Actomonas aquatica: one gene and its partner. The protein of the gene in region 2 interacts with the protein of the main gene of each other region in a pairwise test. Links are inferred from orthologs where the notes say so. Each region holds a gene or a part of one and is shown on either strand. Other genes may lie near its edges.

Evidence for each region.
Region 1: the proteins of K1X11_RS03010 (region 2) and def interact in binary tests that used the Escherichia coli proteins (3 or more experiments, as listed by UniProt). The link is inferred for Actomonas aquatica from one-to-one orthologs.

What each region holds. Positions count from the first base shown.
Region 1 is NZ_CP139781.1:5,197,997-5,207,692, forward strand. The notes cover bases 3,051-5,974. They hold def (peptide deformylase), read right to left. Parts: upstream 4,836-5,974; coding sequence 4,266-4,835; downstream 3,051-4,265. Other genes in these bases: K1X11_RS19875 (Gfo/Idh/MocA family protein), read right to left, coding at 3,065-4,144; K1X11_RS19885 (hypothetical protein), read left to right, coding at 4,900-5,974. Also shown: K1X11_RS19855 (PhoH family protein), read left to right, coding at 1-1,272; K1X11_RS19860 (hypothetical protein), read left to right, coding at 1,293-1,925; K1X11_RS19865 (phosphoribosyltransferase), read right to left, coding at 1,958-2,503; K1X11_RS19870 (SPFH domain-containing protein), read right to left, coding at 2,559-2,963; more of K1X11_RS19885, read left to right, coding at 5,975-6,582; K1X11_RS19890 (hypothetical protein), read left to right, coding at 6,599-8,017; K1X11_RS19895 (sulfatase-like hydrolase/transferase), read left to right, coding at 8,167-9,282; K1X11_RS19900 (LacI family DNA-binding transcriptional regulator), read right to left, coding at 9,331-9,696. UniProt on the Escherichia coli protein: Removes the formyl group from the N-terminal Met of newly synthesized proteins. Requires at least a dipeptide for an efficient rate of reaction. N-terminal L-methionine is a prerequisite for activity but the enzyme has broad specificity at other positions.
Region 2 is NZ_CP139781.1:779,913-789,579, forward strand. The notes cover bases 3,767-6,661. They hold K1X11_RS03010 (aspartate-semialdehyde dehydrogenase), read right to left. Parts: upstream 5,789-6,661; coding sequence 4,745-5,788; downstream 3,767-4,744. Other genes in these bases: ilvC (ketol-acid reductoisomerase), read right to left, coding at 3,767-3,994; ilvN (acetolactate synthase small subunit), read right to left, coding at 4,034-4,504; K1X11_RS03015 (L,D-transpeptidase), read left to right, coding at 5,787-6,323; K1X11_RS03020 (outer membrane lipoprotein), read right to left, coding at 6,365-6,661. Outside these bases: K1X11_RS02985 (hypothetical protein), read right to left, coding at 1-1,855; hemC (hydroxymethylbilane synthase), read right to left, coding at 1,974-2,831; more of ilvC, read right to left, coding at 2,969-3,766; more of K1X11_RS03020, read right to left, coding at 6,662-7,045; K1X11_RS03025 (hypothetical protein), read right to left, coding at 7,084-7,554; K1X11_RS03030 (heavy metal translocating P-type ATPase), read right to left, coding at 7,659-9,667.

The DNA of each region.
Region 1 (9,696 bases), 4.4 Mb from region 2 along the record:
TTGCCCGACAAAAGGTCGATGGAAGAAGGCGTCACGCTGGATACCGGCGGCACGCTCTCGGTGGTGATCAATCGTTACCACGAGACCGGCGACTACTCCTCCCCGGCGATGCAGCGCCTCAAGGCCGTGCTGCAGGACCCGCACAAAAAGGACAACCGCATCATCGCGTGTGCCCTCTTTGTGCAGGAAAAATACACGCCTCCCACCATCCTCGTCACCAAGGACGTGAATGTGCAGCTGAAGGCGCGTGCGGTCGGTCTCGAGTCGCAGGACTACCTCAACGACAAGGTGCCGGAGATCGATGACGAGGAGATGAGCTACCGCGAGGTGCCCGTCACCATTTACGAACTCCAACGCTTTTGCTCCGAAGGGCACCTCGACGTCGGCGAGACGATGGAGAGTCAGCCGCCGTTGGAGATCAACGAATACGTCCTGCTGCGCTCCGATGAGGACAAGACCATGCCGGCCCGCCACATCGGCAAAGGCCAGGTGCGGCGCCTGCGCATTCCTGAGTTTGTCAAAGCCCCCGGCGGCATCCCGATTCGGGCCCGCAATCTGGAGCAGCAGTTCTTCATGGACGCGCTGATGGACGACTCGATTTCGTTGATCACCTGCTTCGGAAAGGCGGGCACGGGCAAAACGCTCATCTCCACCGCCTGCGCGATCACGCAGACTTTGGACGATCACGGTCGCTACGACGGCGTGTCGATTTCGCGCCCGGTGATTTCGTTGGGCAAAGACATTGGTTTCCTCCCCGGTTCGTTGGAGGAGAAGATGAAGCCGTGGCTGCAACCCTACTACGATGCGCTCGAGGTGTTGATGCCATCGAAGCCGCCGAAGGACCCGCAGTTTGCAGCCAAGAAAGTGGCGAAGAAAAAGGTGCGCAAATTGCCCGAGGCCCCCATGGAAGCGGGCACTGGCATCGCCGCGCCGATGAAGCCCTACGAGAAGCTGATCAACAGCGGCGTCGTCGAGATCGAGGCACTGTGCTTCATCCGCGGCCGCTCGATCGCCCGTCGTTTCTTCATCCTCGACGAAGCCCAACAGCTCACGCCGCACGAAGTGAAGACGGTGATCACCCGCATCTCGGAAGGCTCCAAAATTGTGCTCATTGGCGATCCGGCGCAGATCGACAATCCCTACGTCGATTCGCGCAGCAACGGTCTCGTCTACTGCCACAATCGCATGAAGGGCCACTCCATCTCGGCGCACGTGAAGCTATCGAAAGGCGAGCGCTCCAAGCTGGCCGAACTCGCGGCGGACCTGCTCTGAACCTTGTCTCCGGCGCACCGATGAGTGCGCCGGTCGGGTGCCAGCGCCTCGCAGGGTGCAAGGGATTGGCAATTGTCTTCACGGAAGCTCGGGTGCTTAGTCGACGCATGCTTTCGTTGCGTGGTGTCCTTGCATTGATCGGTGCCGTCTGCGGCAGTGCCGTAGTCGTGGTGGCGGATCCGCTCGATTTGGATTACCCGCCACCAAAGGTCGGCACCGCGTTGGCGAAAGCCGCTGATCCGGCGACGCGGGCGAAAGCGGAGGCGATGCTGAACGATCCCGCCTATCGCGCTGCGCACCGCAACGCGTGGGCTCGCATGGTTTTGACGATTTCGCCCGACGAGATTGCGAGCGAATCCACGTTGCTCAGTGACTTCAGAGTCTCCGACGCGGGTAGTCATCCCCATCACGGTGGCCATTTTTCCGTAGCGGTGGCAGGGATGGAAGCCGGGCATCGCGTTGCGGAGAACTTACGCTACCGTCTGCAGCGGGTGTCACTGGAGGAGCGGGCGCGATGGGTCGACGAACTGGTCGCGTTGCAGCAATCGCTGCGGGCGGAGGAACGAGCGCCGCTGCCGTATTGTCCGCAGCATCGCTACGCGTCGAAGGCAGATCGGAAAGAAGCGCAGCGCGCGGCGCGTGAGGGGCGCTAAGGGCAGGGATTCAAGAATATAAGATTGACCCCTTAGGCTCGGGCGATCCAGCGCGTGTTCATGCTTTTGGCGGCGGCGTCGCGCATGCCGTAGCCGACCAGCCATTCGTCGCCGGCGTAGGTGTAGCCGGTGATCTCGGGCTTCGCCACCGCGTCGTCGCGGAGACGGTGCATCATCGTCACCGAACGCACCCGGCGCACGCCTTGCATGCGTAACCAGCCGTCGACGTGCAGCAGCGTGCGGCCGCTGTCACAGATGTTGTCGACCAGCATCACTTCACGACCGACCGGATCCAGTCCCTGCCAATCGACGAACATCTTGTCCAGCGGCGCGCCGTTTTCGGTTTTATTGTAGGCATACGCCCGGCAGAAGGCCGGTTCGACCGAGCGCTGCATTTTGAGCAGGAGCTCGGAGAAGAAAAATACGCCACCGCGCAGGACACAGATCGCGAGCAACATCTTGCCGGTGCGCGCCTCGGCGCCCTCGGCCCAGGTGTCCATTTCGGCGGCGAGCTTGGTGAGGGCGGCGTCGATGGCCTCGCCATCGTGCAGGAGTTCAAGGTGGTCAGGGAGCGGCATGGTGCCGCAGACCAAAGCAGGGCGGATACCGTTTACGCGGAAAAGAATATTACGCTCAGGGGCCGAGGACCAGGCGGTCGACGATCACACCGTGAGGGTGGAGCCGATTGGCGAGAGCGGCGGCGAGGCGCTCCTCGCTGCTGGGTTGGTCGCTGGTGGTGCGCAGCAGCCTTTCCAGCTCCGGACGCACGAGTATGGCAGCGTAGTTGGGGCCAAGCTGTTGGTGCAGCTGCGGGAGTTTCGCAGGCTCCGGATGATAGGTAAGTTGGTAGGTTTGGAGGAGAGTGCGCCCTTCGACATCGACGACGCGGAGTCGGCCGTTCAGGATGGGCGGCGTGAGCGCATAGGAGAAGAGTCGGTCCCACGGTGGAATGATATGCCAACCCGGCCGCAACGTGGCGCCCAGGTCGGTGCCGCCAGCCAAGCGCCGATAGTGCACGGCTTCATGGTCAGCTGGCACGTGGCGAATGGTCGCCAATGCGACCGTGATGGCGAAGGCGCCGAACAGGAGAGCCGGAATCCGATTCCGCCGTCGACGATGAGTGGGTGACGCGGCCACCCTCAGCTCGTGATGACCTTGGCTTGAGCCTGGGCTTCGAGGCAGAGGCGGGCGGCGGTGAAGATGTGATCCTGGGTCATCGCTTTCTCGGTGCGGTGGAGGCAGTCCAGGATGAGTTCGCCGAAGAAGCGGTAGCCGATCTTGCCGGTGACGTCGAAGTGATGCTCGCCCTTCTGGTCGACGAGAAACACCTGATCCGCGACATGCGGCTCGCGGCCGACGTCGACGTATTTGCGCAACTCGATGTAGCCGTCGGTGCCGAGGATGATCATGCGGCCGTCACCCCAGGTGCGCAGGCCGTCGGGCGTGAACCAGTCGACGCGCACGTAGTTGGTAGCGCCGTTGTTGCCCACGAGGTTGGCCTCACCGAAGTCGTCGAGCTCGGGGTGATCGGGATGGTTGTAGTTGGCGATGGCGGCGTGGCTGACGGTGGCGTCGGTCGCGCCCGAGAAGGTGAGGAACTGCTCGAATTGGTGGCTGCCGATATCGCAGAGGATGCCGCCGTATTGCTCCTTCTTGAAGAACCAGTCGGGGCGGGACGGCGCGTTGAGGCGATGGGGGCCGAGGCCGAGCACCTGGATGACTCGGCCGATGGCGCCGTCTTTGATCAGGTCGGTCGCATACATGGCGCTCTCCACGTGGAGGCGTTCGCTGAAATAGACGGCGTATTTGCGTCCGGTTTCAGCCACGACCTGCTTGGCGCGTTCAAATTGGTCGAAGGCGGTGAAGGGCGTTTTGTCGGTGAAGTAGTCCTTGCCGGCGCGCATGACCTGACAGCCGAGGTCGCCGCGCAGATTGGGGATGGCGGCGGCGGAGACGAGTTGCACGGACTCATCCTCCAGCACCTCGTCGAGCGAACGGGCGACGCGGGCCTGCGGGTATTGTTTACAGTAGGCTTCGACCTTGGCGGGATCGGGATCGTAAACCCATTTGAGTTCGGCCCCGGCCTCGATGAGGCCGTTGGTCTGGCCGTAGATGTGGCCGTGATCGAGATGCACGGTGGCGAAGGTGAATTCGCCGGGTTGCACCACGGGAGAGGGTTTGCCCTTTGGGGCGTAGGTCATGCCGTCGCTGGAACTCATATCGGGGAAGGGTTTTTAACCACGAATGGACACGAAGAACTCCGCTACCGCTTCGTTGGCAAAGGGTGCCATTGAAGCGAAACGGTAGTGAAGCCTTTCGTGTCCATTCGTGGTTGAACAACTAAGCCTGTTCGGCGGACTCGCGGGTTTGTTTGGCGAGGTCTTTGATTTCGCGGTCGATCGACTGGCGGACCTTTTTGGTCATGCGATCGATGAAGAGGGTGCCGTTGAGGTGATCGGCTTCGTGCTGGATGCAACGCGAGAAGAGGCCGTTGCAGATGAGGGTGTGGGGCACGCCGCCGGCATCCTGATAGGTGACGCGGATCTCATCGGGACGCACGACGTCGCCGTTGATGCCGGGGAAGGACAGGCAGCCCTCCTCGTAGATAGTGTCGTCGCCCTCCAGGATCTCGATCTTGGGGTTGGCGAGGCTCATCGGCATGATGAGTTCGAGGGGCGGTTTGGCGCCGTCGAGCTCCCAGTCGAAGTCGCGGTCGGCGCGAGCGAGGTCGACCACGCAAAACTGGATGGCCTTACCAATTTGTTGGGCGGCGAGGCCGATGCCATTGGCGCCGTGCATGGTTTCAACCATGTCGCGGGCGAGCGTGGCGAGCTCGGCATCGAAGGTGGTGACCGGCGCGCCTTTGGTGCGCAGAACGGGATCGTTGTAGTGAACTATCGGGAGAACCATGGGTCTTGAAGCAGGCAAAGGTGAGTTTGCGTCCGGTGCGCCGCAACTCGATAGTCCGTTTCGCATGAGCTCAACGTCGTCCGCGTCCAACCCTCGCTGGGTGGCCCTCGCCATGGTGCTGGGTGGCCTCCTGCTGGCGGCGGGCGCGTGGATGCTGCCGGTCAACCTGCTCGCGCTGCCGAGTGCGCTGGTGCGCGAGGCTGGTCGGGGCACCCCGACGGTGGTGGAGGTCGGGCAGGAGCTGCTCGCCCGGGAAAAACTCGGACCAGCCACGCTGGTGCGCGATGCGGCGCGGGTGGTCGAGGCGGATCCGACAGCGGTGGCCGCCCTTGAAGCCGCGCTGGCTCGCGAGGCAGAACGGCAGCCGGAGTTGGTGCCGTGGGGCGGGTGGGATCCGTTTTTGGAGCCGTTGGTGGATCGCACCGACACGCTCGGGCGGCCGGACTCGACGCCGGTGCTGGCGTTTTTTGTGCGGCGCGAGGCGCGGGCGGATTTGGCGGGGTTTTTGCGCAACTCACGCTCGGCGGGCGTGCGGGCGATGCTGGAGCTGCGGCTGATCGATCGCGCGCAGCAGTTTGTGCCGGCGATGCGACCGGGTGGACAGGCGCTGGATGCGACCATCCTGCTGGCGGCGCTGTTGTATCAGGGCGAGCACCTGTCGGATTCCTTGCAGCGCGAAGTGCGCGATCTCGCGGAGCGGGCGGCGGTGGCGGATGACCTCACCGAAATCGAACCCTTCTTTCTCGACCTGCTCTCGCTGGGTAAGCGCCTCAACTGGATCCAGCTCACGGAGCTGCTGCGGATGGTCGACAGCGTGCAGACGGTGGCGGAGTTTGCCCACCTGAGTCGGGTGGCGACGGAGGACCTCGCCAGCGTGTATGCGGCGGCGATGGCGGCGGATGCGGCCGATCCTGTCGCCACTTACTTGATACGCTATGGACGGCAGGGCCTAGCCGATTTGCGCCTGGCGCTGGCGGCGGGGCAAGGGGCGGTGCGGCAACTGGTGGCGCGGCAGGTGCCGGTCTCGCGGGAGGCGGGTCCGACCTTGAGTGCGGTGGCGGCGTTTGGGCTGCTGCATCCGCACTGGCTGCTCGCGCTGAAATACCTCGGCATGTTGGTGGGCGCATTCCTGCTGTTTCGCGGTCTTGATCGCGCGGTGGCGGCGCGACTGGCGAGCGGCGGTTCACCGCATCTTTCCAGCGGCGTGTTGGCGGTGCTGACGGCTGGCGTGGTGATCGCCGCGACCGAACCCTTTTTGCTGCGGGCGGCGCCGCCCTCGGAATTTCAATTCACCTTCGCGCTGCCGGTGTTGGCTGACATCACGGACACCACCTCGGCGGAACTTACGAAACCTTCTACCACCATGGACACCTCGACCCTGCTTACGATCGGCCTGTTCGCCACCCTGCAAGTGGCGATGTATCTCATCTGCCTGCTCAAGATCGGCGAGATCAGCCGCCTGGAGGTGCCGGCGACGGTGAAGCTCGAGCTGATGAAGAACGAAGAGAACCTCTTCGACGGCGGCCTTTACGTCGGTATCGGCGGCACGGCGACGGCGCTCGTTTTTCAGGTCTTGGGTTTGATCGAGCCCAACCTGTTGGCGGCGTATTCCTCCAACCTATTTGGCATCTGCTGCGTGGCGCTGGTGAAAATCCGCCACGTGCGACCCTATCGTTGCAAGCTGGTGCTCGAGGCCGCGAAGACCGGCGCGCTGGGCGCGGCCGGGGCGGTGACCGTCGAAGATTGAGCTGATTTTCCGCGCGATGAATCGCACCCTCTTACTCATCCTCTGCGACTTCCTGTTGCTCACGCTGCTGGCGCTCACGCGCTGGGAGACGGCGGAGCCGGAGCGTCCGGTGGAGCAAACGGCTGGTCCGGTCGAGGCCGACGAAGGCGCCGTCACGGCGGCCGATGACGTGGTCGAGCTCATGCAGTTGTCCTTCGAGGATCAGCAGGCGGAGCAGGCGGCGATGGAAGCCGACATGGCGGCCCAACTTGAAGCCCGCGCGGTCGAACTGGCGGAGCGGGAACGGGCGCTGCAGGAACTCGAAGCGGCGCGCAACGCCCTGCAGGCGGAGCGGGCGACGCTGTCGGCGGATTTGGCCGAGACGCAGCGCACCGCGGCAGAGTTGCGCCAACGCGCCGAGAGTGCAGCGGGCGAAGCGGCGGCGTCACGAGCGAGAGTGGAGCAGTTGCAACGTGACTTGGAGGCCAAGGAAAACGAAGCCGCGCAGACGGCCGCGCAGGCCGCGCAGTTGGCGGAAGAGAAGGCGGCGGCGGAAGCGCAGGTGCAACAGCTCAACGTCGCGGTGGCCGTGGCGGAGCAGGAGAAAACGCTGTTGCGCGAGACGGCGCAGACCTTTCGCGAGCAGGCGGAGAAGGAGCGCGAGGAGCGCATCAAGGTGCAGGAGACGACCACCCAGCTCGCGCAGGGCGTGGGCGCGCTGGCGGAGCGGTCCGAGGCGATCACGCAGGAGATCCGCGAGAACCGGCCGATCAACGCCAACATCCTGTTCAGCGATTTCCTGCTCAACCGCGTGCCGGCGCAGTTCAACGCGGCGCGGATCAATGTGTTTGGCAACGAGCTGACCCGCAACGCGGTGGCGCGCACGATCCTGGTGCGCGACGGGGAAGCGATCTACGCGATCATGCATGTGGAGGACACGCCGTTCAATTTTGAGGAGCCGGCTTCGCAGTGGGCGCGGGTGTTTGTGACCCTGGCCAAGGACGGGGTGCGGGCGGCGGCCCCGGCGTTGCATTTCATCAATCGAGATCCGCGCATCGTGGCGATTCCGGTGGAGGCGTCACAGGCGACGGCACTGGGGGTGAAGATTTACGATATGACGATCGTTCCCTTCCGGTTTCCGGAGGCGGTGCTCATTAGCAAGGGCGGCGAAGGTTATGGCGAAGTGCCGTTTAAATTGGAGTCGGACCTGCCGGGTTATGTGCGCATGGACAACCGGTTGATTCGGCGGCTGGCGGGCGACTATTCGCCGAGTCGAGGCGACCTCGTGCTGTCCAAAACCGGTGAGTTGTTAGGCGTGATGGTGACGTCGGATTTGTGCGCGATGGTCGATGAGATTTCGGCGGCGGGCACGATCCGCACCGGTGATACCAGCGGGCAAAATCTGGAAGGATTGCTGGAGCGCATGGAGGCGCTGGCGGAGAGCCGCGATCGTTGATCGGTGATGGGCGAGATGAGCGCAGATGCTGCTGGTGAGAACGGTGGAGTTGTAGGGCCGCCGCTTGCGGCGTGCCGCATGTGCACGGGGGGACGGAGAGGCAGGGGCGGCGCGGCGCGAGCGCCGGCCCTACATAGGAGGTTGTCGTGATGAGGCCTAACATCCTATGGATCGTGACCACGCAATGGCGGGCGCAGGCGCGCGCGGCGATGGGCGATGTGAATGCGCGCACGCCGCACCTCGACGTGTTGGCCTTGGCGGCCGACGGTTGCGACTATCAGCAGGCGACCACGCCGCATCCGTTTGGGCCCTTTGCGCGGGCGGCGATGCTTACAGGCGTAACGTCGCCGGAGAATGGCTTGGCGGATTATTGGGATCCGTTGCCGAGTGGAGCGCGCACGATCGCGCACGACATGAATGAGCGCGGTTATGTTACGGCGTGGTTTGGCAAGTGGCACTTGGCGGAGCGTGATCGCAATGCGCCGCTGGTGGGCGACGCGCATGCGCGTATGATCGTGCCGGATACAGCGCGCGGCGGCTTTGGTTTTTGGGAAGGATTTGAGAGTGGGTTTTTGCTCAATGATCCGTGGTTGCACGGCACGCGTTTGCCGGAGCCGGTGCAGGTGTCGGGGTATCAAAGCGACGTGCTGGGCGAACGGGCGGCGGCATGGTTGGCGGATCGCGAAGCGGCCGAGGCGCCGTGGTTTGCGGCGGTGAGTTTGGAAGCGCCGCATCCGCCGTATGCCGCGCCGGCGGCGGGCGTGAAACCGATGGCGCCGGAGGAGGTGGTGTTGGCGGACAACGTGCCGACAGCGGCGGCGGAGCGGGCGCGACGGGAGTTGGCGGGGTATTACGCGCACATCGAGGCGACGGATCGGGCGATCGGGCGGTTGGTCGCGACGTTGCCGGAGGACGCGATCGTGGTCGTCACTTCGGTGCATGGCGACATGCACGGGGCGCACGGGTTGTTTCGCAAAGGTTGGCCGCACGAAGAGAGTGCGCGGGTGCCCCTGGTGGTGCGCGGGGCGCCGGGGGCACGTGGCGTGAACGATGGGCCGGTGTCGTTGCTCGATCTACCCGCGATGACGCGGGCGTGGGCCGATGGGGAGGCGTGGAGCTGTGCGCGGGAGCGCGCGCCGATTTCGATGCCCTGCGTGGTGCCGTTGGCCGATCAGTGTGACCGGGTGTGGTCGGGGTGGCGGTCGGCGACGGAGAAGCGGGTTTGGGCGGAAGGTGGAGCCGAGTGGGTGCTGGGGGAAGACTGAGAGGCAGGGTGGAGCGGCCGAGACGGCCGCTGCTACACTCCTGATAGTTCAGTCGTAGGCGACGGGGTGGGTGGTGCCGAAGGGGCCGGTGTTGACGAGGAGGTGGGCGGTTTTACGCAGGAGGGCGTGGTCGAGGCCTTCGGGCACCACGGGGGCGGTGGCGCCGTCGATCCAACGGCCGTCGATGACAGTGGTTTTGGGCTTTTGGGGCAGGCCGCGTTCGTGGCGCAGAAGCTGACCGGCGACGAGGTCGACGGCGGCGGCACCGATGCCATGGGCGTCCTGGTAAATGCCGGCGACGGCGCCGTCGTCTTTGGCGAGGTCGAGCGAGCAGTAGGCGATGTCGGTGGGGACGTTGATTTTGGCTTCGGCCAGCCATTCGAGGATGCGCGGTTCGGTGCTGATGATCGCATC
Region 2 (9,667 bases):
TCTCGCTGAGCGCGGTGATCGTGTAGGTGCCAGGCACGTCCAACACCAGCGAGGTCAGACCGGTCGCCTCGGTCGTGCCGAGTCCATCGATCGTCAGGTTGAGCGGAGTAGAGCTGCTGTCCGGGCCCAACAAGGTGGCCTCGAAAAGATCGATGGTGCCGAATTCGGTGTCGGTGAAGATGTCCACCGGGACCGTGGCGCCGGGGCCGCCGAAATCGAAGCTGAATTCAGAGCCGTCGACCGGCGTGTTGATCGTGATAGCGGGGGGATCGGCCATCAGTTCATTCACGGAAATCGCGATGCTATCGGTGGCAGAGCCGCCTTCGCTGGTGACGGTCACTTTGATGGTGAAGGTATCCGCGACCGTGGTGCGAATCACGCCCTCGCCGGAAATGGAACCCGTCATGAGCCCCGTGAAGGTGGAGCTGGCGTTGGCCGGCTGACCTTCGCTGTCGAGCACGGTGACTTCGACCGTCTCGATGCCGCCCCAAGAAACGCCACCTTCGAAGGTGAAGGGGATCTCCGTCTCCGGTCCGCCTTGGAAGCGGGTGAAGCTGTCACCGTCGCCGGGGGTCGTGATGGTCACTTCCGGTTCCGGCAGCAGGGCAACCACTTGGAAGGTCGAGGAGGTGGTGGCCGTGCCGTGCGCCGTGGTGGTGGTCGCGGTCAGGGTGTAGATGCCCTCTTCAGCAATCACTTCCGAGGCGGAGCCAAAGGCATTGAGGTCACCCACCGTCCATCCCGACAGTGAAATCGGGGTGCCGTCGCGGGTGAGCTCGAGGGATTGAATACCCTCTACCGGACCGCCGTCTTCGAGAGTGGTCGCGTTGACGAGGTAAGGAATGGAAGCACCGGCATCGACGCCCAACGTGTAGCTGTAGACGTGCACCGAGGGCTTGAGCGGCTCGATGATCGAGATGGTAGGCGGCGGCACCACGCGAATGATGCTGAAGTCGGTCGTGGCCACGGCTTCGCCGATGCTGTTGGTCGCGGTCGCGGTCACGGTGTAGAGACCGGCTTCGGTGTAGCCCAGATCGGCCACGCCTCGCGCGAGGATCGTGTTGAGATCGGTGTAAGTGATTTCGCTCGGGTTGAGCACGCCGCGGTCGCTGACCGAAACGGTCAGGTCGGTGACCTCGTAGCCTTCGATGGCCGCACCGGTGGCTTCGATCGGCACGATGACCGGAGGACCGCCCACGGTGTAAACGTATTCGGCGCCGTCACCCGGGGAGGCTATGGCCACCGTCGGGGGCTCGCCGGAAATCGGGTTGATGACGAACACATTGATGTAAGTGGCGTCATTAAGCACGGTGCCGGTGCCGCCCGGCTCGGAGGCCTCGCCCGGGAAGCCTTCAAAACGCAGACCGTAGGCGTAGTCGCCCGCGACGGCATCTTCCGGGCCGCGGAAGTAGATGCCGACCGCCAAGCGCTGCAGCGGGGCGGTGAAAGAGAAAGGCTCGGGAGCCGGACCGCGGAGCGCGATCTCGTTGTTGATCCATTGCTCGACCTGAGCCTCATCCCGGTTCTGACCGGTGGCAATCCAGCTGGCCGGCAGAGCGGACTCGGAGGGCAAATTGATCGTCGAAACGTAGCTGAGCGCCGTCGCGTCATCGACGCCCTCGGGGGCCGAAATCACACGCCACACCAGATTCGGTTGAACCTCGGAGGTCAGGCGATTGGGAGCCGTCACCGTGACGGTGTGGAACCAGAACAGAGGCGCATCACCCTCCACCGTTTGATCGTTCGGGTTGTAACCGACAGTGGGGAAACGCTGCGCGTGAGCGTCACTACCGCTGCTCGAAAACACCAAGGCGGCCAGTAAGCCGGTGAGGAGCAAGGAGGTTAGTTTCTTCATGATAGGATCAGTCTTTCGCCAAGAAAAGGCATCAAGCGGGTAAAAGTCTAGGTGATTATCCCTATGCATGCGCCTTTTTAAGGCCATTCGGGTCTAGTCGCTCAAGCAGGGAAACTACTTAGTTCGATAAACCAAAATGCGCCAAAAACTTAGCAGAGGTGTCATGGGGGGTATCAATTTCTGCGTCAGAGAGGGGTAAACTACGCAATCCGACCCCATCATGAAAGAACCATAATGTGTCTGAGGTGACATGCACCCCCAACGCGGTATGGCACCCTCCCCCGAGTTGCGTCTGGAACGCGCGCTCCAATTCGACCCGACGGGACGTCGTCGGATGGAAGCACTTCGCCCACGCCGCCCCCTCCCCGGCGCGGCATTGCACGGCGATCGCCGCCTGCGCGACGGCCGGCACCATCGATTCGAAACCGAGCACCCGAAACTCAAGCCCTTCCCAACCGCCGATGCCGAGCCGCCCAAGTCCGGCCGCGGCGAGGACGGTGGCGTCGGCCACGTGATCATGGGCGATCTTGCGCAGGCGGGTGTCGACGTTGCCACGGATCTCGGTGAATTCAGCATCCGGATACAGCATGCCCAATTGCAGGCGACGGCGCGGGCTGCTGGTGGCAATGGTCGCCGGGGCCTCGATTCCGTCGCGCACGATGAGCACGTCGCGCGGATCGGCCCGCGGCAGGTAGCCGGCGATCTCGAGGCCCTCCGGTTGGTCGCCGGGGAGATCCTTGGCGCTGTGCACCGCGAGGTCGGCGCGGCCTTCCAGCAGCGCCTGCTCCAGCTCCTTGGTGAAAAGCCCCTTCCCGCCCCGCTTTTCCAGTGACCAAGCCGTCTGTTTGTCGCCGGTGGTGACGATCGGCATCAGCTGGATGTCGAAACCGAGCAATTCGTGCAGCGCGGCGGCGACCATGTTGGTTTGCGCGAGCGCGAGTGGGCTCTTGCGGGTGGCAATGGTGAGAGTCGGCATGTGGTGGTCGGGAAACTGAAAGAGAAAGCCGGGAACCGAGCGGCGAAATATCCAGAAACAACAAGGCCACGCCGAGCAGCAAGAGCAACCTGCTACCCGGCGTGGCCGGAAGTGTTTACGAACGGGGAGCTAGGCGCTTAGTAGCTGGCCGCGACACCCTTGATGTTCTTCTTGGCCATCCAGGGCATCATGCCGCGCAGGCGGGCACCGGTCTTCTCGATCGGGTGCTTTTCACCGGCTTTGAGCAGCTTGTTGTAGTTCTTGAGGCCGCCCTTGTATTCCTTGACCCACTCTTTGGTGAACTTGCCGGTCTGAATCTCCTTCAGGATCTTCTTCATCTCGACCTTGGTCTTGGCGTTGATCACGCGCGGGCCGCGGGTGATGTCACCGAACTTGGCGGTCTCGGAGATCGAGAAACGCATGCCGGCGATACCGGACTCATACATGAGGTCGCAGATGAGCTTCAGCTCGTGCAAGCACTCGAAGTAAGCCATCTCGGGCTGGTAACCGGCCTCAACGAGGGTCTCGAAGCCCGCCTGCACCAGCGCGGAAGCGCCGCCGCAGAGCACGGCCTGCTCGCCGAAGAGGTCCGTCTCGGTCTCTTCCTTGAAGGTGGTCTCGAGCACACCCGCGCGGGTGGAACCGATGCCCTTGGCCCAAGCGAGGGCGGTCTTCTTGGCCTTGCGGGACTTGTTCTGGGCGACGGCGATCAGCGCCGGCATGCCCTTGCCCTCTTGATAGAGGCGGCGAACCATGTGGCCCGGACCCTTCGGGGCGACCATGATGCAGTCGACGTCCTCGGGGAGCTTGATGAGGTCGAAGTGCACGGCGAGACCGTGCGAGAAGAGCAGCGTCTTGCCCTTGGTGAGATTCGGGGCGATGTCGGCCTCGTAGATGTCGGCCTGCTTCATGTCCGGCAGACCGACCATGATGACGTCGGCCTGGCGCACCGCCTCGGCGGTTTCCACGACCTTGAAGCCCTGCTTCTTCGCCACGGCGGCGGACTTGGAGCCTTTGTAGAGGCCGATGATGACGTTTACGCCGGAGTCCTTCAGATTGAGGGCGTGCGCGTGGCCTTGGGAGCCATAGCCGAGCACGGCGATCGTCTTGTCTTTGAAGAGGCCAAGATCGGCGTCTTTGTCAGTGTATACTTTGGCGGGCATGGTTTGGTTTTTTGGGAATGGGTGTGGGGTTCTGGAAAATCAGCGGGTGAGCGCGAGCTGACCGGTGCGGGCCAGTTCGGTGACCTTGAAGGGTTCGATCAGGCCGAGGAACGCGGCCACTTTGCCTTCGTCGCCGGTGAGCTCGATGATGACCTCGTGGGTCGCCACGTTCACGATCTTGGCGCGGAAGATGTCGCAGATCTGCATGATCTCGGAGCGGACCTTGGCGTCGGCCTCCACCTTCACGAGCAACAGCTCGCGCAGGACGGCTTGGTCCTTGGTGAAGTCGGTGACCTCGACCACGTTGATGAGCTTGCGCAGCTGCTTGATCGCGAGATCGAGCGAGGAGTCGTCTCCCTTCAATACTACCGTGATGCGAGACAGGGCCGCGTCGTGGGTAGGCGCGACGTTAAGGGAGTCGATGTTGAAGCCGCGGCCGGAGAACATCCCGGCAACACGAGCCAAAACACCGAACTTGTTCTCAACGAGGACAGAGATCGTGTGTCGCATGATTGGAGGTTTGAAGTGGAGGACTGTGGAGTAGAAACGGTCGAGAACAGCCTGTCCGCCATAGGCGAAACCGGCTGGTGGACGCCGAGGGACTCGAACCCCCGACCCTCTCGGTGTAAACGAGATGCTCTAACCAGCTGAGCTAGGCGTCCGGACCGAAGGATGAGCTAAGCGGGTCGATGGACTGACTGACAAGGGTTATTTACACAGGTAAAGCCCGGGCCACCGATCGCAGGTATATCAATTGGCAGCCTTGGGTTTGAGCCAACCGCGCTCGATCATGAGCTCGGCGTTCTGCACCGCGTTGAGCGCGGCGCCCTTCCAGAGGTTGTCGCCGGTGACCCAAAACGACAGGGCGTTGTCCATGGCGGTGTCGATGCGCAGGCGCCCCACTCCGCACTTCACCTTCTCGGCGAAGTCGAGCGGCGTCGGGTATTTGCGCTCGGCCGGTTCGTCAACCAGCTCCGCTCCCGGGAACGCCGCGATGGCTTCACGCGCCTGGGCAAGGTCGACGGGGCGCTCAAACTCAGCACACACGGACACCGAGTGTGCCCGCACGACCGGCACGCGCACGCAGGTGGCGGACACCTTGAGGTCCGGCAGCCCCATAATCTTGCGCGACTCCTGCGCCATCTTGGTCTCTTCGCCGGTGTAGCCGTCCTCGCCGAAGGTATCGACCTGCGGGATACAGTTGTAAGCGATTTGATACGGCGCGTAGACCTTGCGCTTGATCGGGTCGCCATGGACGGAGGCGAGCACTTGCGACTCAAGTTCGCGCACGGCCTCGGCGCCGGAACCGGAGACCGATTGGAACGTGGAGACGATGATGCGCTTCACGCCGAAGAGTTGGTGCAGCGGCCAGAGGCCCATGAGCATGACGGCCGTCGAGCAGTTGGGGTTGGCAATGATGCCCTTGTGGCCGGTGAGTTTCTCCGGGTTAATTTCCGGCACCACCAGCGGGATGTCGTCGCGCATGCGCAGCGCGGAGCTCTTATCGATCACGAGGCAGCCGGCCGCCACGGCATTTTCCGCGAGGGCGCGGGTCACGCTGCCCCCGGCGGCGAAGAAGGCCACATCGACATCGGCGAAGACGCCCGGTTTGGCTTCCTCGATCTCGATCGTTTCGTCCCCGACCGTCAGCTTTTTGCCGGCGGAGCGCGCGGAAGCGAACAGGCGCAGCCGCGACAGGGGAAAGTTACGCTCGTGCATTAGCCGCACCAGCTCTTGACCGACGGCACCAGAGGCACCGACGATTCCGACAACATAGCTCTGATTATTCAAGATGGAGTCTCCTTGGGAACTAGCCACACAAAGTGCCGACGCGCTCGGCATCAAGCCCGCAGAACGTTTGCTTCACGTGAGCATTAACAACCAGTCCATGCACCTATACCAAGGGGCCGACTGCATCAAACGCTACACCGTGTCGACCAGCTCGCGGCCTCCCTCCAACCAGAAGGACTCCCTCGGCACCCCACGCGGTCTTCACCTCATCGCCGAGCGAATCGGCGCCGGACAGCCGCCGGGCATGGTCTTCAAGAGCCGCATCCCCACCGGGCACCATTTCAACGAACTCAGCGCCGCGGAAAACGAAGGCAACCTCGTGACGACCCGCATCCTCTGGCTGCGCGGCCTCGAGCCGGGTTACAACTCCGGGGGCAAAGTCGATTCCTACGACCGCTACATTTACATTCACGGGACCAATCACGAAGACCGCCTGGGCCGTCCCGCCAGCGGTGGTTGTGTGCTCCTGAGCAACCTCGAGATGATCGACCTCTATGAACGGGTGCGTCCCGGCGACTGGGTGAACATCGTCAACTGATCCGGCGAGCGCACCGCCGCCCCGAGTGCGCCAATCGGAAGCTAAGGATTGCCGCGCTGATCCGCGCCGGTCGGTCCCTCATACCAAGCGCCCGTAGCGCGGCGTTTGGCTTCGGCCGTTTTAATCGTCGCACGTTCGTCCGGGTTGGTCAGCGAGACATAAGCCCCGCGTTCGCCATGGACGATTTTTACAACGTCGCCGGTTTCGAAAAAACCGTCCTCTGCACCCTGGGTGACGACCACAATGGATCCGTCCTCCAGTCGCACCATGACCTCCTGCCCTTCCCGCATGGTCATCATTTCCTCGTATTTCCGACCCGCGACCGCGCCGGTCACGGTGCCGGCGACGGCGACCACCAGATCCTTTGGTGCCGCCGTTTTGGGTCGCGCCGCGATCGCCCCCGTGAGCGCGCCACCCATGGTGCCGTAGCCCGTGTTGGTGCCATCGATGGTCACTGGGCGGGACTCCACTACCCGCCCAAAATCCACCTTCTTCGTGCCCCGCCCGTCCCAGTGCTCCTCGGCCAAACGCGCTCGATGCGCCGCTTCTTCGTCAGTCACCGTGCGAGCGACCATGGGCGACGCCGCCTGATTCGAAGCGCTCGCCTTGCCGCTGCTGCTGTTGCCGGTGGTGCTCTCGCAGCCTGCCCCCGCAAGCGCGACGACCGTCGCCGCTAATCCGAGCGCCAAACCACGGGCTCGCCGCGGATCGGTTTTGAACATGGTCCGATGCATGGGGCGCAACGTCCGTGGGCTTCGGCTCAATTGATCGCGATGCGCACCGTGGCTTGGCCCCAGCCGCCGCTGTTCACCTGCACCCGGTCGCCCTCTTTAAAGACTCCGTCCTCGGTTTCTTGCACCAGAATGACCGTCGACCCGGAATCCAACAGGATGGTCAGCTCCTGGGCCGGCTTGCGCGTGGCAGCCTCCTCCACCGCCGAACCCGCGACCGCGCCCACAATACCGGCGGCAGCTTGCACCACATAATCGCCTGCACCTGCTCCAGCTCCCGGATAGGTCGCAGCAGCCCCCAGAGAACCGCCGCCCGAAAGACCCAGAATCGTGCGCTCGCCATCGATCACCACGTTGCGCACCCGCACGACTTTGCCGAGATCGAGCGTTTGCACGACGCCTACCTGGGCGCGATCGACCATGGGTTGACTGGAGGGCAAGGTGCAGCCGGTGCTCAGCACGGCGCTCAAAACGGCCAGGCTCACAACGATCGATTTCATGGGTAGAGGTCCTCGGTTAGAGACTATCGGAGTAGAAGGAGTGGCCAGCTCACCTCTTTTGTTCCGCGCCAGACCGGTTAACTCAAGCTCCGATATCCGGGCAGCTACCCCGAATTTCGCCCCAACAACAGGCGCAGCGAGTTGAGGCACACCACCACCGTGCTGCCTTCATGCGCGGCCACACCAACACCGAGCGGCACGATGCCTGCGATCGAGGCGAGCGCCATCAGCACCACCACGCCGAGCGAGATGGCGAGATTTTGCCGGATCACAGCTTTGGCTCGCCGGCTCAAACGCATCGCCGACAACACATTCTCGATGCGGTCCTCCATCAGGATCACCTCGGCCTGCTCCAGCGCGGCGTCGCTGCCGCGCGCGCCCATGGCGACACTCACATCGGCCGCCGCCAAGCTCGGGGCATCGTTCACGCCGTCGCCGACCATGGCCACCCGCCGGCCGCCGGCCTTGAGTTCACCGATCGCCGCCACTTTGCCCTCCGGCGAAAGCCCGGCGCGGATTTCGCCGATGCCGAGCGTCTCGGCCACCTTCTCGGCCGTCTGGCGTCGATCGCCGGTCAACATCACCGACTTCAGCCCCATCGCATGCAGCCGCGCCAGCACCTCTCCCGACGCCTCGCGAATCTCGTCTTTGAGCAGCACGCGACCGACCAAGTCGTCGCTCACCACCCACACTTCCGCAAACTCCGGTGGGGCCGGCGGCAGGTCCTGCGCCCATTGTGCCAGCGGACCCGTATCCAATAATTCACGACGGCCGAGCAGCACCTTGCTCTCGCCCAGTCGACCGCGCACGCCCTGCCCGGTCAGAGAGTTGAACTCGTCCACCTTGCGTTCCTGCACCCCGCGCTGGCGGGCATCCTTCACGATGGCCCGCGCGATGGGATGTTCCGAGTTGGCCTCGAGCGCCAGCGCCAGTTCCATCACCTCGGTCTCCCGTCCGGCAGGCAGACTCTCATAGCCGACAACGGTCAATTCGCCAGTGGTCAGCGTGCCGGTTTTGTCCAGCGCCACCGTGCTGACTTCGGCCAGCTTTTCGATCGCGCCGCCCCCGCGGAACAACACGCCGTGTCGCGCGCCCCACGCGATCGCCGCCAGCACCGCCGACGGAATCGAAAGGACCAGCGCACACGGGCTCATCACCACGAGCAGCGTCATTGCTCGATAAAACGCCGAGGTCTGTTCTCCCATGTTCACAAAGGGGCTCAGCCCAAAGCCGAGCCACCACACCAAAAACATCACGGAGCAGATCCCCAAGACCAGCAGCGTGTAGGTGCCGCCAAACTTGTCGGTAAACCGTTCGCTCGGCGCCCGTAGCTTCTGCGCCTTTTGGATGAGGCGGATGATCTTCTGCAGCGTGCTCTCCGCCGGCAGTCGCTCCACTGCAAACACGACCGATCCCCACAGGTTGAGCGTGCCGCTGAACACGTCGTCGCCCTCGCCTTTGTCGACCGGCACCGATTCGCCGGTCAGCGTCGACTCATCACTGGCACTCTTGCCCGACAACACCCGACCGTCCGCCGGATACGCGCCGCCCGGCTTCACCCGCACGTGATCACCGATGGCCAATGCCTCGACCGGCACCTCGACCTCACGGCCGTCGGCCTCGACGCGCAATGCCTGCTTCGGCGCACTCTTCAGCAGGGCATCCACCTCCCGATGGGTGCGATCCATCGCAAACGCCTCCATCGCGCCCGACGCCGAGAAGAGAAAGAGCAACAGCGCCGCTTCCTCCCAAGCCCCGATCGCCACCGCGCCCACCGCCACGGCGAGCATCAGAAAGTGGATATCCAATTTCTTGTGCCGGATGTTCTCCCACGAATCGATGGCCGCATCCCAACCGCCGGTGATCAGCGCAATACCAGCCAACACCCACACCACCATCGGCGAAGCTTCGACGACATGCTCGGCCACCCAGGCCGCGATACCAAACACGCCGCAGGCTCCGGCCAACCCCGCCAGCAAGCGCCAGTCCTCCTCGTGGTCGTGACCATCATCGTCGACTTCGCCATCCTCGGCGGGCTCCGGCCAGGCAAACTCTCGCCACCGCCAGAAGCGCGGCGCAGTCGAGCAGGTCGGCCCACTCATCTGCGTGCCCT